DNA from 4 places in the Thalassospira sp. MCCC 1A02898 genome. Region 2 is predicted to be linked to each of the others. Evidence: predicted binding sites of a transcription regulator. Region 2 holds the regulator's gene; each other region holds the start of a gene.
The links. Region 2 encodes LexA, which represses DNA repair genes until DNA is damaged. Its sites were predicted from a motif close to ATGTTCTANTTTGGTTC; they were not measured.

Region 1: the regulator LexA is predicted to act here: its motif matches at 1,877-1,893, upstream of uvrA (excinuclease ABC subunit UvrA).
Region 3: the regulator LexA is predicted to act here: its motif matches at 1,530-1,546, upstream of AUQ41_RS10800 (ImuA family protein).
Region 4: the regulator LexA is predicted to act here: its motif matches at 2,524-2,540, upstream of recA (recombinase RecA).

The regions. Positions count from the first base shown of each region.
Region 1 is NZ_LPXK01000013.1:252,408-256,606, forward strand. It holds gene nagA (N-acetylglucosamine-6-phosphate deacetylase) at 1-458, shown strand, start outside; gene fbaA (class II fructose-bisphosphate aldolase) at 615-1,694, shown strand; gene uvrA (excinuclease ABC subunit UvrA) at 1,904-4,199, shown strand, end outside.
Region 2 is NZ_LPXK01000013.1:47,911-52,109, reverse strand. It holds gene trpD (anthranilate phosphoribosyltransferase) at 1-143, shown strand, start outside; gene trpC (indole-3-glycerol phosphate synthase TrpC) at 140-937, shown strand; gene moaC (cyclic pyranopterin monophosphate synthase MoaC) at 957-1,436, shown strand; gene lexA (transcriptional repressor LexA) at 1,599-2,306, shown strand; gene AUQ41_RS16855 (ComEC/Rec2 family competence protein) at 2,383-4,199, opposite strand, start outside.
Region 3 is NZ_LPXK01000010.1:358,008-362,206, forward strand. It holds gene cysN (sulfate adenylyltransferase subunit CysN) at 1-1,390, shown strand, start outside; gene AUQ41_RS10800 (ImuA family protein) at 1,551-2,363, shown strand; gene AUQ41_RS10805 (DNA polymerase Y family protein) at 2,275-3,921, shown strand; gene AUQ41_RS10810 (error-prone DNA polymerase) at 3,936-4,199, shown strand, end outside.
Region 4 is NZ_LPXK01000009.1:230,765-234,963, reverse strand. It holds gene AUQ41_RS07800 (AraC family transcriptional regulator) at 1-881, shown strand, start outside; gene AUQ41_RS07795 (NIPSNAP family protein) at 913-1,218, opposite strand; gene recA (recombinase RecA) at 1,309-2,382, opposite strand; gene nikR (nickel-responsive transcriptional regulator NikR) at 2,668-3,147, opposite strand; gene AUQ41_RS07780 (DUF4198 domain-containing protein) at 3,253-4,041, shown strand; gene AUQ41_RS07775 (hypothetical protein) at 4,038-4,199, shown strand, end outside.

The sequences.
Region 1 (4,199 bases), 200 kb from region 2:
TCGGTGCAGCCCTTTCTGATGATCGTACATGGTGTGGCCTGATTGCGGATGGGTTTCACGTCCATCCTGCCGTAATAAAAACCGCCGTACGTGCCAAAGCCAAGGGCAAGATGATGTTGGTCACCGACGCCATGCCAACGGTTGGCGCCACCGATAAACGCTTCAAGCTGGGTGATGAGGAAATCATCGCAGTTAATGGGCGGTGCGCGCTTGCGGATGGGACGTTGGCGGGTTCGGACCTTGATATGATTTCAGCTGTGCGCAATTGCATGGAAATGGCCGAAATCGGGCTTGGTGAAGCACTTCGCATGGCGTCGCTTTATCCAGCGGAGTTCCTGGGGCTTGGTCATATTCTCGGGCGCTTGGCACCTGGCTATCAGGCCGATATGATCTTGTTTGATGATCAGTTCAATGTGACGCGAAGCTGGATCAAGGGCGTGCAACAGAGTTACGCCTGAGCAAACGCAATATTTTCCGAAAGTCTATGACGGAAAGCCTTGACCTGAGACAGCATTTCGAAGATGCATTGGGCTCTGTAACAGTTTGTATGCAGGGTCTTCAGGTGATTTTGCTGCTGATCTGTTTTTACTCTGACCCCCAGGAGGAGTACCCACATGCCTTCCGTTAAACCCGGTGTTGTTACCGGTGCTGCCTATCGCGAACTCGTTTCTGCCTGCAAGCAGGACGGTTACGCCCTTCCCGCCGTCAATATTACGTCTTCAAGCACGATGAACGCAGCCCTTGAAGCTGCTGCAAATGCCGGTTCTGACATTATCATTCAGCTTTCGAATGGTGGTGCACAGTTCTTTGCCGGCAAGGGCATCAAGGACGCTGCTGCGGCCCGTGTTCTCGGCGCCGTATCTGCTGCGCGTCATGCACAGCTTCTGGCCGAACATTACGGCGTTGCTGTTGTAATGCATACCGACCACGCAAACCGCAAGTTTGTGCCATGGGTCGATGAAATGCTGAAATGGAGCGAAAAGGCCTATGCCGAAACTGGCAAGGCGCTATACAGCTCTCATATGCTGGATCTGTCCGAAGAATCCGTCGAAGACAACCTTGCGACCTGCGAGACCTTCCTGAAACGGATGTCCGCCATCGAGATGAGCCTTGAGATCGAACTGGGCGTCACCGGTGGAGAAGAAGACGGTATCGGGCATGAGCTTGATACCTCGGTTGAGGAAATCGATCCGCGCCTTTACACCCGCCCGGAAGAAGTCGAAGAAGCTTATCGTCGTCTCTCGCCGCTTGGTCACTTCTCGGTCGCGGCGGCGTTTGGCAACGTGCACGGCGTTTACAAGCCGGGCAACGTGAAGCTCCGCCCAGAGATCCTTCTGGAAAGCCAGAAATACGTGGCTGAAAAGCACGGTCTGGGTGATCGCCCGCTCGACTTCGTATTCCATGGCGGTTCCGGTTCGGAAAAAGAGAAAATCGAAGAAGCTGTCAGCTATGGCTGCTTCAAGATGAATATCGATACCGATACCCAGTTCGCCTATGCCCGCCCGGTTGGCGAGTATGTCGAAGCCAACGCACGTGCGTTCCAGTATCAGGTCGACCCGGAAACCGATCAGCCCTACAAAAAACAGTATGATCCGCGCGTCTGGATCCGCGAAGCTGAACTGTCGATGGCAGCACGCCTCGAAGAAGCTTTCAAGGATCTCGGTGCAACCGGTCGTACGGTTACCAAAGGCTAAGCCAGATCAAAAACCTGACCGTTCCGGTCACAGGATTTATGAAGCCCGCCGGTCTTGTTCGGCGGGCTTTTTCGTGGCTTTGTCATGCATCGGGTTGTTAATTGCGGATCTCCTGACAAATACTGACAGGAACTGTCAGGGGTGCGCTTGCGTATAGCTTACGGCTCCTCTATACACTTTCCGAACAATTCAGGAACAAAAGGCCCGACATGCTGACGAAAATCTCGGTTCGCGGTGCGAAAGAACACAACCTTCAGAACATTGATGTTGAACTGCCGCGCGATTCCCTTGTGGTGATTACCGGTCTGTCGGGATCAGGCAAAAGTTCTCTGGCCTTTGATACGATCTATGCCGAAGGTCAGCGCCGCTATGTCGAAAGCCTGTCGGCCTATGCCCGCCAGTTCCTTGAGCTAATGCAAAAGCCCGATGTCGAATATATCGACGGGCTGTCACCAGCCATTTCTATCGAACAAAAGACGACCTCGAAAAACCCGCGTTCGACCGTCGGCACCGTGACTGAGATTTATGACTATATGCGTCTGTTGTGGGCGCGTGTCGGTATCCCCTATTCGCCCGCCACAGGTCTGCCGATTGTCAGTCAGACCGTTTCGCAAATGGTCGACCGCGTGATGGAGATGGAGGAAGGTACGCGTCTTTACCTTCTGGCCCCGATCGTGCGTGGCCGTAAAGGTGAATACAAAAAAGAACTGCGTGAACTTCGCGCGCGCGGCTTCCAGCGTGTCAAAATCGATGGCGAAATGTATGACATCGACGAAGCTCCAGAACTGAACAAGAAGCTCAAACACGATATTTCAATCGTGGTTGATCGCCTGATCGTCAAGGATGGCATTTCAACCCGTCTGGCGGACAGTTTTGAAACAGCGCTTGAACTTACCGACGGTATCGTTTTGACCGAAGATGCCAAAACCGGCGAAACCACTGTTTTTTCGGCAAAGTTCGCCTGCCCGGTATCCGGCTTCACCATCGAGGAAATCGAACCGCGACTGTTTTCATTCAACAACCCGTTTGGTGCCTGCCCGGCCTGTGATGGCCTCGGAACCCAAATGGAATTCGACCCGATGCTGGTCGTGCCAGATGAAAGCAAAACACTTGAAGGCGGCGCTGTGGCCCCATGGGCCAGCACAACATCGAAATACTATCTCCAGACCCTGAAATCGGTCGCCAAGCACTTCGACTTCAAAACCAATGTGCCGTGGGAAAAACTGCCCAAGAAAGCACAGGACATCATCCTGCATGGATCTGGCGACGAAGAAGTGACTGTCACCTATGATGACGGATCACGCAGCTATAAGGTTTCGCGTCCGTTTGAAGGTGTCATTCCCAATATGTCGCGACGCTGGCGTGAAACCGACAGTCAGTGGGCCCGTGATGAACTGTCCAAATACCAGATGGTATCGCACTGCCCGACCTGTGCGGGCAAACGCCTGAAACCCGAAGCACTGGCGGTAAAGGTTGATGGCTGCGACATTTCGCAGGTCACGGATCTTTCGATTGCCAAGGCCGCCGATTGGTTCCTGGCACTCGAAGATAAGCTGAACGCAAAAGAAACCGAGATTGCGCGTCGTATCCTTCGCGAAATCAATGATCGTCTGCGATTCCTGCGCGATGTCGGCCTGGATTACTTATCGATGTCGCGCACATCCGGCACCCTTTCCGGCGGCGAAAGCCAGCGTATCCGGCTGGCGTCCCAGATCGGTTCGGGCCTGACAGGTGTTTTGTATGTGCTTGATGAGCCTTCAATAGGTCTGCATCAGCGCGACAATGACCGCCTGCTTGAAACGCTGAAACGGTTGCGCGACCTTGGCAACACGGTTCTTGTCGTTGAACATGACGAAGACGCCATTCGGGCGGCCGACTATGTTGTGGATATGGGCCCGGGTGCGGGTATTCATGGCGGCCGTATCGTTGCCGAAGGTACCCCGGAACAGATCCAGCAAAACCCAGACAGCCTGACGGGTAAATACCTTGTTGGTGTTGAGCAGATCGCAGTTCCAAAGGAACGCCGCAAGGGCAATGGCAAGGCGATTACCATCAAAGGGGCGACTGCCAACAACCTGCAGGGCATTGATGTAGATTTCCCACTCGGCAAGTTCATCTGCGTGACCGGGGTTTCGGGCGGCGGTAAATCAAGCCTTGTGATTGAGACGCTGTATAAGGCGCTGGCCAAGCGGATGCATAATGCCCGCCATCACCCTGGCGCGCATGACGAGATCAAGGGTGTCGAGCTGATCGACAAGATCATTGATATTGACCAAAGCCCGATTGGCAGAACCCCGCGTTCCAACCCGGTGACCTATACCGGTGCGTTCACACCCATCCGTGAATGGTTCGCCCAATTGCCAGAGGCAAAAACACGCGGCTACAAGCCCGGTCGTTTTTCATTCAACGTCAAGGGCGGACGCTGCGAAGCATGCCAGGGCGATGGCGTCATCAAAATTGAAATGCACTTCCTGCCCGACGTTTATGTCGAATGTGACCAGTGCA
Region 2 (4,199 bases):
CCGGCGCGGCTCTTGTGGTCACCGGCATTGCCAGCGATCTGGCCGACGGCATCAAAAAGGCCGCGGACGCCATTGATAGCGGCAAGGCTGCCGAGACCCTGAAAGGGCTTGTGAAGATCACCAACGAAGGAACCCCGGCGTGAGCGACGTACTAGCCAAAATCTGCAACGACAAACGCGAACATGTCGCGGCCTGCAAGGCGCGCAAGACGCTTGCCACCCTCGAGGCCGAGGCAAAGGCGCAATCAGCCCCGCGTGGTTTTATCAAGGCCCTTGAAACCAGTGTTGCCGATGGCCGTTATGGCCTGATTGCCGAAATCAAGAAGGCATCCCCGTCCAAGGGGCTGATCCGCCCGGACTTCAATCCGCCGGAACTCGCCAAGGCCTATAAGGCTGGCGGGGCAAGCTGCCTGTCGGTTCTGACCGACATCCCCTATTTCCAGGGCGATGACAGCTATCTGGTGGCGGCCCGTGCGGCGGTCGATCTTCCGGCCCTTCGCAAGGACTTCATGGTTGATCCCTATCAGATCACCGAGGCACGTGCGCTTGGTGCGGATTGCATCCTTCTGATCATGGCAGCCCTTGAAGATAGCTTGGCGGCTGAGCTTGAAGATGCCGCACACAGCCTTGGCATGGATGTTTTGATCGAGGTACATAACGCCCCGGAACTCGAACGTGCGCTCAAGCTCAAGTCACGTTTGGTCGGGATCAATAACCGCAACCTCAAGACCATGGAAATCTCGCTCACCACGACCGAGGAACTGGCAAGCATGGTCGGCGATGATCGGTTGCTGGTGGCTGAAAGCGGCCTGTTTACCCCGGACGACCTTGCCCGCATGGCAAAGGTCGGCGCTGAGTGTTTCCTGATCGGCGAAAGCCTGATGCGCCAGGACGACGTCGCAACCGCCACCCGCAACCTGCTCGGCCTTGCGGCCTGATCAATACTGGACAGAACCAATGGCAGACAAGCTTTCCCATATTGATGCCGGTGGCAACGCGGTGATGGTCGATATTTCGGCCAAGGCAGAAACTGCACGCACCGCCATTGCCAAGGCACGGGTTCTGATGTCTTCCGAAACGGCCAAGCTGATTGCGGCGCGCGGCCATAAAAAGGGCGATGTTCTTGGCATCGCCCAGCTTGCCGGGATCATGGGCGCCAAAAAGACCCCCGATCTGATCCCGCTTTGTCACCCCCTGCCCCTGACCTCTGTCACTGTCGATCTCGAACTGGTCGAGGGTGTCGATGCGGTCGATATCACTGCCACCTGCAAGACAACCGGCAAGACCGGTGTCGAGATGGAAGCCCTGACTGCTGCCTCGGTCGCGGCACTCACGGTTTTTGACATGTGCAAGGCGGTTGATAAAAGTATGAGGATTACCGATTTGCGGGTCACCCGAAAAGAAGGTGGCAAATCGGGCACCTTCATCGCGGACTAGCTTCCTGTCCCCACAAACCGCCGACTATTCATATTTTTTGAAGGATCACGGCGATTGTTCGGTTTTTCCGTCAAATCGCACAGAGCTGCTTGACCCGCGAAAAGAACTAAAGTAGAACATCTGTGTATCCTTTTTGTTCTTTTTACAGGTTCGGGAAATAACATGCTGACGCGCAAGCAATATGAGTTGCTGGTCTATATAGACAATTACCTTCGCGATCACGGGATTTCGCCCTCTTTCGATGAAATGAAAGAGGCCCTGAACCTTAAATCCAAATCCGGCATTCACCGCCTGATCACAGGCCTTGAGGAACGCGGCTTTATCCGCCGCCTTGCGCACCGTGCACGCGCGCTTGAGGTCGTCAGACTTCCGGAAAACAGCGATGATGACGCCCCGGAAACGCCAAACAATGTGACCTCGCTTGCCAGTGTGCGAAAGGCCGCGCATCGGCCAACCACGGTGCCAACCGCCTTCTCGGAGGCCGGAGAATCCGTTGGTTTGCCGCTCTATGGCCGGATTGCTGCCGGTACACCGATCGAGGCCCTTCGCGATCAAACGACCATGGTACAGGTCCCGGCCGCCCTGCTTGGTGCCGGTGATCACTATGCCCTTGAAGTATCGGGGGATTCGATGATTGATGCTGGTATTCTTGATGGCGACACCGTCCTGATCCAGCGCTGCGAACAGGCCCATGACGGTACCATCGTGGTGGCACTCGTAGATGACAGCGAAGCCACGCTTAAGCGCCTGAAACGTGGCCGTGGTGAAGTTCTGCTGGAACCGGCCAACGCACGCTATGAAACCCGCGCCCTGTCGCCAGATCGTGTGCGCATTCAGGGCCGTTTGGTCGGGCTGCTGCGTCAGTACTGATTGCTTGCGCGAAGTTATAAACAGAAACGCCCGGTGCACACACCCGGGCGTTTTTGTTTTGTGTGAGATCAGGTTGTTAGCGCCCTGCTCTGCCGCCGATGATGATCCAGGGCCAATTGCCGGTTTCCGCGCGGACGGTGTTGATTTCTGGCTTTTCGCCAGCCTCAGACGGCAGTTTGATCGCAACACCGCCCTGCCACCACAGAACGTCATCATCAATGACAGTGCGCGCGCCAGAGGCCTGGCAGGTGGTTGGTAGATCTGTTTTCAAACTAACAATGATATCAGCGTTGCGGCAGGCATAAAACGGATTGGCAATCCGGCTTGCGACAATGATCCGCGATGGAAGAGTGTTAGCGCTAACACCAAGGGAGCACGGGTCGTTCTGGCAGGCCTGTACGCGGCTTTGTTCGTGTTCGGGGCGGATGCCAAAGCGGCTCATCCAGATGCCTTTCTGAAAGTCATTCAGCCGCGATGAGGTATGCAGGATACCGGCATCGGGATCGTAAACAGCCCAGCTTTCGCGGTCGCCCGATATCAGGATTTCGGGTTCTTTGTGCAGTGCCTGAAAGATGATGGCGGCAACAATCAGCGGAAGGACCGGCACGATCATCACCTTGTCGCGCCAGATAACGATCCAGGCCAATGCAAACAGGCCCAAGGCAACCGCCAGCATATCAAGGCCCGAGACATACCAAAGCCCCCAGTCCTGTGCAGCGACCAGTTCGGCTGTTTCCAACAACACCGTCAAACCGGGCTTCATCGCGGCCAGTGAGAGCCCCGATAACCCAATCGGGATCAACGCCAGCGTCACGACGATCCAGGGCATCACCCAGAATGCCATGACCGGAATGGCGACCAGATTGGCGAGTACGCCCAGCATTGAAATACGGCCAAAATGATAGCCGATGATGGGGGCTGTCACCGCCGTCACGATCAGACTGGTCAGCAGCAACCCGGCAAGATAAAGGCCAGCACGTTCATACCAGGACAGCATCCCCTGCCGATCCAGCCAGCGCCGCCCCGGCCCGTCATAAAACGCAACCAGCGCGCCAACGGCGGCAAAGGAGAGCTGGAAACTGGCCCCAAGTGCGGCATCAGGCCGAAGGATCAATACAATGATCGCGGCAACACCCACAAGGCGCAATGATATCGCACGGCGATCGAGCAGCAAGGCCAGCCAGACCACAAGCAACATGACAAAGGCGCGCTGGGTCGGAATGGTCGCCCCGGATAATCCTAGATAAACCAAGCCTGCCAGCATCGCCGCCATCGCCGCCCATTTCTTGATCGGATAGCGCAAGGCAATTGATGGAATGGCGGCCAACCCGAAGCGGATCAGGAAAAACAACGTCCCGCACAGCAACCCCATATGAAGGCCCGAAATCGCCAGCAAGTGCGCAAGGCCGGATTTGCGAAGATCATCGGCAATATCGGGGGTGACTTCACCGCGTTCGCCAATGATCAGGGCCTTGGCAATGCCGGTTTCGGGGCCGGTCATTTTGTCGCTTATTGTTGCGGACACATACTGACGCGCTGCTTCAATAACATTCCACACATCATTGTTTTTGATATATTTATCGTTTTGAAGAATTTCGAACTGACGGCCAAACACAAAACCGGACGCGCCAATATTGCTGAAATAAAGATTGCGCGCGAAATCCGGATCACCGGGCACAGCGGGCGGGCGCAACGGAAAAAGGCGCGCCTTTGCCCGCACCTGATCGCCAATTGCAAGATCGCTGTCGCCCAGAAAACTGAGCCTGACATTCCAGTCCAAGCGGTCAGCGGAAATCCCGGTAATTTCGGATGGCTGAACTGTTGCACGAATTCGCCCGTTACGCGGCTCCAACCCGATGATGGTACCGGTGACTTCGGTCGCATAAAGCGTTT
Region 3 (4,199 bases), on a different contig from region 2:
TGATCAGATCGTTGCCGAGTATCTGAAATTCGCCGAACAGCTGAACTATAGCTCGATCACCGCGATCCCGCTTTCGGCCCTGCGTGGCGATAACATGATCGAGCCGAGCGCCAATACGCCCTGGTATTCCGGCCCGACGCTTCTGGCCCATCTTGAAGATGTGCAGGTCGAACAGGATGCGATTGAAAAGCCGTTCCGTTTGCCAGTGCAGTGGGTCAACCGCCCGAACCTTGATTTCCGGGGATTTTCCGGCACCATTTCATCAGGCCGCGTCAAACCGGGTGACGAGGTTGTCGTTACCGCATCGGGTCAGACCAGCAAGGTCAAGGACATCGTCACCTTTGATGGTAACCTTGAAGAAGCCATTGCCGGTCAGGCGATCACCCTGACCCTTGAAGATGAAATCGACATTTCGCGTGGTGACATTTTGGCACATGCGGATGCCAAACCCGACTTTGCCGATCAGTTCGAAGCCCGCATCATCTGGATGCACGAAGATCACCTTCTGCCCGGCCGTCCCTATCTGATCAAGATGGGCGCACAGGTTGCCAATGCGCAGATCAGCGACCTTAAATACAAGGTCAATGTGAACACGCTTGAACATGTGGCTGGCAAGACGCTTGAGCTCAATGAAGTCGGGATTGCCAATATCTCGGCCGACAAGGCGTTGGCCTTTGATCCCTATGATCAGAACCGTCATTCGGGCCGCTTCATCATTATTGACCGCTTTACCAACGCCACCGTTGGGGCGGGCATGGTCAACCATTCCCTGCGTCGTGCAACCAACATCAAATGGCAGGAAATGGATATCAACAAGGGCGCGCGTGCCTATCAGAAAGGCCAGAAATCGGTCATTCTGTGGTTCACCGGCCTGTCGGGTGCGGGCAAATCCACCGTCGCCAACCTGGTTGAGAAAAAGCTCCATGCCCTTGGCAAACATACCTACACCCTTGATGGCGACAATGTCCGTCATGGCCTGAACAAGGATCTTGGCTTTACCGATGCCGATCGCGTGGAAAACATCCGCCGTGTTGGTGAAACCGCCAAGCTGTTTGTCGATGCCGGTGTGATCACGCTGGTGTCCTTTATCTCGCCGTTCAAAAGCGAACGCCAACTGGCGCGCAGCCTTGTTGAAAAAGACGAGTTTATCGAGGTGTTTATCGACACCCCGCTTGAAGTCTGCGAACAGCGCGATGTGAAGGGCCTTTATAAAAAGGCCCGTGCCGGTGAGATCGCGAACTTCACCGGGATCGACAGCCCCTATGAGCGCCCGGAAAACGCCGAGATCACGGTCAATACATCCGATCAGACCGCCGAAGAAGCCGCAGAAGCCATTGTCTCCAAGCTTGAAGAATTCGGTGTTCTCGGGGCCTGGTTCCCGGAAATCTGATCTGCACTCAGACATGTATTCAGGAAAACCCGGCATTTGCGAATGTCGGGTTTTCTTTTGCTTCAACCACATATCCCCGATCCTGAAAAACCCGATTGGATACGCCTTGACTCCTGTTCCGCTTTGACCACATAAAGCAGAACAAAACAGGAACAATAAAATGTCAGACAGACGCATTCATCAGGCACGCGCGGCTTTGGCGCGGGCCGAGCAGCAATGGAAGGTTCAGGTTTCCTGTCTGTCCGGTGGGCCAGATCGGGCAGACGGGGTAATTGCGCGTGCCTTTGGCGGCACGTTCCTGCGCGATCATATCAGCATCGGCGGTCTTGCCCCGATTGGGTTGCATGAAGTGTTGTGCAGCCATGATGATTGCGCCGCATCGCTTCTGGCGTGGTATCTGGCGACATTGTCTGTGGATGCCCCCTCTGATGCCCCATCTGCCCCGCCATCCGACAAGGGCATCTTCTGGATCCGGCAGCGTCGCGCCCTTGATCAGGGCGGGTTTTATGCCCTGTCCTTGCCGATGACGGTTCTTGAACCCGAACCATTGATGATGACGGTCGATCAACAGGCCACCGCTCTTTGGACCTGTGAGGAAGTGGCAAAATCAGGCCAAGTCCGGGCCGTGATCATTGAAACCACCGACTATGACCTGACCACGGCAAGGCGCCTGCAACTGGCCTGTGAAAGTGGCGGCACACGCATCATTGTTTTGCGCCCGCTTGCCAGAAACGGGCGCATTCCGACCTCAAGCGCGTGGACGCGCTGGCAAATAACACCTGTAAACGCCTTGGAACCAACAGAACGACCAACAGGAAACGACCATCATCTCAGCCTGATCGGGGGACGCGGGGTCCGACCGGGAAGCTGGAAAGTCAAAACCGATGCAACAACGTTTTCTTTATCTGTGGCTGACCCACTGGAAAACCGACTGTCAGAAGCCTCAACACAAGACAGGCACGCCCACGCCTGATCAGCCCCGCGATGCTGACAATCCGAAAACTGCCCCACAGGCCTCAAACACACAAGCCACCCCGCACGTGATCACCCTCAGTGACCACAAGGGCGTGCTCGTTTGCGGCCTGAATGCAGCGGCACAAAAGGCCGGACTTCATGGCGGCATGCGCCTTTCTGATGCGCGCAGCATCCTGCCCGATCTTCAGGACAGCCCCGAAGATTCTGAACTCTGCGATGGCAAATTTGCCCGTCTGGTGCGCTTCATGGACCGCTATAGCCCATGGATTGCGCCGGATCGGGACTTGCATGCGCATGGGCTTAATGGCGATGCCGGTCTATGGCTTGAAATCACTGGTGGCAGTCATTTGTTTGGCGGCGAAAGTGCCATGATCAAACAAATCCTGCACGACATGAAGGCCCAAGGCATTGCTGCCCGCACCGCCATTGCCGATACCGCCGGGGCGGCATGGGCCGCGGCGCGTTGCCATACAGGAGGCCATCAGGGCACGTCAGATGAGCGCATTTTGTCGCTGCCGCGGGATCACGGGATTGCGGCCGAGTTTCCGGTATCGTGCCTGCGGCTGTCTGATGACATCAACGCGGTTCTGTCGCGGCTTGGCCTGAAACAACTGGGCGATATTACGCCGCTGCCGCGTGCCAATATCACCACCCGCCTTGGGCCAGATGTGTTGCATCGCCTTGATCAGTTTTATGGCCGTCTGCCCGAACATCTGAATTTTGAGCTGCCCGATGCGCCGTGGCTGATCAAACAAAGCTTTGGCGAACCATTGGGGAGTGCAGACACGCTGGCGCATGCAATTGAAAGCATGGTCGCCGAGCTTTGCGCCAAGCTACGCGATGAAAACCTTGGTCTGCGGCGTCTGATCGTCCGGTCCATTCGGGTCGATGGCCATGCCCATACCATCACCACCACGACGGGCACGCCCTGCCAGTCCGAAAGCCATATCCTGCGTCTGCTTGCGGAAAAGATGCCCGGGGTTGATACCGGGTTTGGCATCGAACAGGTGATTGTCTATGCCCCCTGGGTCGAACATGTCGCCTTTCGTCAGGTCCGGCTTGATCGCAAACAGGAAGACAGCAGCGATCATATCGCACTTGCCCAACTGCTTGATCGCATAGCCCATCATTTGGGGCCAAAGGACATTTTGTATCGCCCGGCCCATCACGCCAGCCACCTGCCCGAACGGGCTGCCATCCGGCAGCCGCCCACCGGGGCGGCCAAACCGGGCCGCCTGACCGATGCGCCTTTGCCCAAACGCCCGGTGCGTCTGATTGATCCGCCTGAACCGGTTGATGTCATGGAACGCAGTGCCAACGGCGCGCCGACAAAACTGCGCTGGCGCAAGATGATGATTGATGTCTTGCAGGCCGACGGGCCAGAGCGCATCTGCCCGGAATGGTGGAGCCATCTGGACCGGGATCATTACGCCCTGTCGCACATGACACGCGATTATTTCCGCATTTGTGATCAGAAAGGCCGCTTGATCTGGCTGTTTCGCAGTGGCCATGCCGGGCAGGATATCTGGTCGGTGCATGGTTTGTTTGCCGGGTGATGTGATTTGATGCCATGACCAAACAAACCAACAGCACCGATGATCCGGCCTATGCCGAACTGCATGTCAGCAGCAATTTTTCCTTCCTGCGTGGGGCCTCGCATGCCGAGGAACTGGTCCTGACCGCCGCCACCAAGGGCTTGCATGCGATTGCGATTACCGATCACAACACGCTGGCCGGGGTGGTGCGCGGTCATACCGCACATCGCAATTATGCCGACCGGTTGAGTTACATTGTCGGCTGTCGGCTTGATCCGATGGATGGTCCATCCTTGCTG
Region 4 (4,199 bases), on a different contig from region 2:
TCGGCCTTGTTCAATATTACGGCATCGACGGGCTGAGATGGCTTCAGCCGATCACGGCTTCTGCCATTCCGGTCATGGCGTGGATGGCATTTGTCGAAGCAAGCCTTCGCGCCCGTTTACAACGCGGGGATCTGCTGCATTTTTCGATGCCAGCACTTGTCGCGCTCTGTGTCTTCTTTTTGCCTGTCGTGATTGATGCTGTCTTGTGCAGCCTGTTTGTCGGATATGGATCGGCAATTTTGGTGATGCTTCGTCGCCAACGGGGTGATTTTGCACATATGCGTCTGACATCGGGACAGATCCCCGCATTGGTCTGGCGTTTTATTGCCATTGCACTAATCATATCAGCCATCAGCGACCTTCTGATATTGCTAGCCAAGATTGACGGGAACGATGAGATTGCCGGTGTAATTCTCAGCGTCACCTCGTCAATCGCGCTGCTGACAATTGGCTTTCTCAGCCTGTCGCCAGACATTGCGATTGATGTCGCATTGAAGGACCCGGTCGATGATAGCCAGGCCGCATTGAGTTCTGAGCAATGTCAGGCCATCATGAACGAACTCAACGCGTTACAGACACAGGAACGGTTGTATCTTGATCCGGATCTAACCCTTGCCCGCATTTCCCGACGCATGGGACGTCCGCTCAAACAGATTTCAATGGCGATCAACACCACGACCGGTGAAAACGTGTCGCGCTATATCAATAAATACCGGATTGAGCATGCCTGCCGCATGCTTGACGCGGGGGAAAATGTGACCAACACGATGCTTGAAAGCGGATTTAATACCAAGTCCAACTTCAATCGTGAATTCCTGCGGATTACAGGCAAAACGCCAAGCCAATGGCAGCAGAAAACCATTATTTCACGCGAAATTTGACAACGCATTCACCCCAAGCATCATGCCCGGATCATTCCAAAACCGGGCGCATGAAGCTGCGCTCATAGGAAATGATGCTACGATTGCGCACTTCCATTTCAAACACTTCCTGACATTCGGGATCATCGGCCATGCGTTTGCGGTAATCCCCATAGTCGGCAAGGCTTGGAAAGCTAAACAGCGCATAAGCAGCATTGCTGGCCCCTTCATGAGGCAAGAAATAGCCATGATGGGTTCCGCCCATGCGAGTGACGATGGGGATCCAGCGTTTGGCATAGGTCTCGAATTCAGGGACCTTGTAGCTGTCGAGCATGTATTTCACATAACAAGTAACCACGGCTTTATCTCCGCCATAGGGTATTGCAGCAAAAAGGGCGGGATACATTTGTACCCCACCCTTTGAAATTATGTCGCCAGATTGATCAGATCAATCGTCGTTGACCGGTTCGTCTTCGCTCATATTGGTCATGGCTTCGGCGATCAGACCGGCACTCTCGCGAATGCTGTTTTCGATCTCCTTGGTCATTTCCGGGTTCTCGCGCAGGAAGCTCTTGGCGTTCTCGCGGCCCTGACCGATACGGGTCGAGTTATAGGAGAACCAGGAACCGGATTTCTCGACGATACCGGCCTTGACGCCAAGATCAAGGATTTCACCCATCTTGGAAATGCCTTCGCCATACATGATGTCGAATTCGACCTGTTTGAACGGCGGGGCCATCTTGTTTTTGACGACCTTGACACGCGTCTGGTTACCAACGACTTCGTCGCGGTCCTTGATCTGACCGATACGACGGATATCCAAACGGACAGAGGCATAGAATTTAAGCGCGTTACCGCCGGTGGTGGTTTCCGGGCTGCCAAACATCACACCGATCTTCATACGGATCTGGTTGATGAAGATGACCATGCAGTTCGAACGCGAAACGGAGCTTGTCAGTTTACGCAGTGCCTGGCTCATCAGGCGGGCCTGCAGACCAACGTGCGTATCGCCCATCTCACCTTCAAGTTCGGCGCGCGGGACAAGGGCCGCAACCGAATCGACGACCAGAACATCAATCGCGCCAGAACGCACCAGCGTGTCAGCGATTTCAAGGGCCTGTTCACCGGCATCGGGCTGGGAAATCAGGAGTTCGTCGGTATTCACACCCAGCTTGCGGGCATATCCCGGGTCAAGCGCGTGTTCGGCATCGACAAACGCACAAGTCCCGCCAAGCTTCTGGGCTTCGGCAACCGTGTGCAACGCCAGCGTGGTTTTACCCGAACTTTCCGGACCATAGATTTCGACGATACGGCCACGCGGCAGACCGCCAATGCCCAGTCCGATATCAAGACCGAGCGAACCGGTTGAAATGGCTGAGATATCAACGGCGCTTTCGCGCTGACCCAGCTTCATAATCGAACCTTTGCCAAATGCCCGTTCGATCTGCCCAAGGGCGGCTTCGAGTGCCTTCTGCTTATCCATAGTATCCTTATCCACCAAATGCAGCGCGGTCTGAATCATTGCTCGAACTCTCTTATTCCACAGGGCCGGGTTGGATGCAACGCAGGCGGTTCCCCGGACCTATAATGCGGAACGCCACCGCTAGACTGTTTTGCCTGTTGCCGCAGCCTGCCACTGCGTTCTTATGGACAAAACAACTGAGAACATAATGCGAACATTCTCACAAAAATTCGGATGTTGCAAGTTTGTTCTCATTGCTTCGAGCAGAACTTTCAGAGAACAGACGCATCAATCGCCCGCCCGGCAACAGAGGGGCGTGGGGTCAGTGACGGTTTGGCAATGCTATCAGGTGATGATTTTAAGATGTTCGTGCTTGTGCGCATGTCCATGGTGATCATCCCCATGATGATGGCTTTCGACATGTAGCTCGCCCGGCACGGTATAAAGCTGCCCGTGGCGCACGCCCGGCTGCGCCAGAACCTTGTCGGCAAAGGCACGGATTTCAGAAAGCCGCCCGCGCAATGTCACGCTTTCAAGGCAGGTATCATGATCAATATGGAAGTGCACCGTGGAAACCGTCAGATTGTGGTGTTCGTGCTGGGTGCTCATCAAGCGTGATGCCAGCATACGTTCCTCGTGATCATAGACATAGTTCAGAACCGCAATCCCGACCCCGTCGGCATTGTCTTCAAGCTTGGTGTTCTGAAGCTTTTCACGGATCAGATCGCGAAATCCCTCTGAACGGTTGGTATAGCCGCGGTGATCAAGAAACGCGTCAAACGCCTCCATCAGATCGTCTTCAATCGATACGGTCACGCGGGTCATTTTGACTACCTCTCACAATCAACGGCTTGACGAGTATGATCTTTTTTGAAAAGTTCACACCCGCACATGGTTCTTCCATAAAAACAATTTCCCAAAGGAACGCAAATGTTTCAACCAAAGTTCGCAGCAAGCATGGTGATTGGTGCCGCAACGCTTTTGATCGGTCTGTCGGCAAACGCCCATGAATTCATCGCAAGCCAATCGCCAGCAACAGCGAAGCCGGGCGAGAATGCGACACTTATCCTTGATTCGACCCATCAGTTTGGCCTTCCGGAAGAAGCAGAAGGCGTAAATGATGTGCGCGCCACGCTGATCACCGCCGATGGCACGAACGACATTGCGATTTCCCAAAATGACAACGCGCCCAATCTGATCGGTACGTTTGAAGTGCCCGATGCCGCGGCCTGGATTTCCGGCCATCGTCTGGGTGTTGTCTGGTCCCAGACCCCCGATGGCTGGCAGGCTGGCGGTGCCGATGAACATCCCGATGCCATCGCATCGACCCGCTATGAAAAGTTTGCCAAGCTTCTGGTGGGTACCGAAGACGCCGCCGATTTTGTTACCAAACCACTTGGTGATGCGCTTGAAATCGTGCCGCTCAGCGATCCGCGTGACACCAAGGTCGGCGAGGATGTCGAGTTCCAGATCCTTTTGAACGGCCACCCGTTGACGACATCGGTTCTGGCAACCTATGCCGGATTTACCGAAACACCGTCCTCCTGGGCCTATGCGACCGAGACACTGAGCACAGAGGCCGGCAGTGGCATTGCCAAGGTCCGGGTTTCCGCCCCCGGTTTGTGGATTGTGCGCGTCGCGGCTGACATGCCTGATGCCGAGGAAGGTGTCGGCAACCACAACATCCGCGCGACCCTTTCCTTTGCCGTTGATAAATGATGATGGCACGGACCGGCTTTGCACTTTTATCGGTTCTTGTGGCCCTGCTGATTGCAGGGCCATTGGCCGTCCCTGCCCCCGCCCATGCCCATGGCGCTGGCTGGCAGATCGAAGACAGTGCCAATACAAAGACCTATGGTTTCCGATATACCGACGGA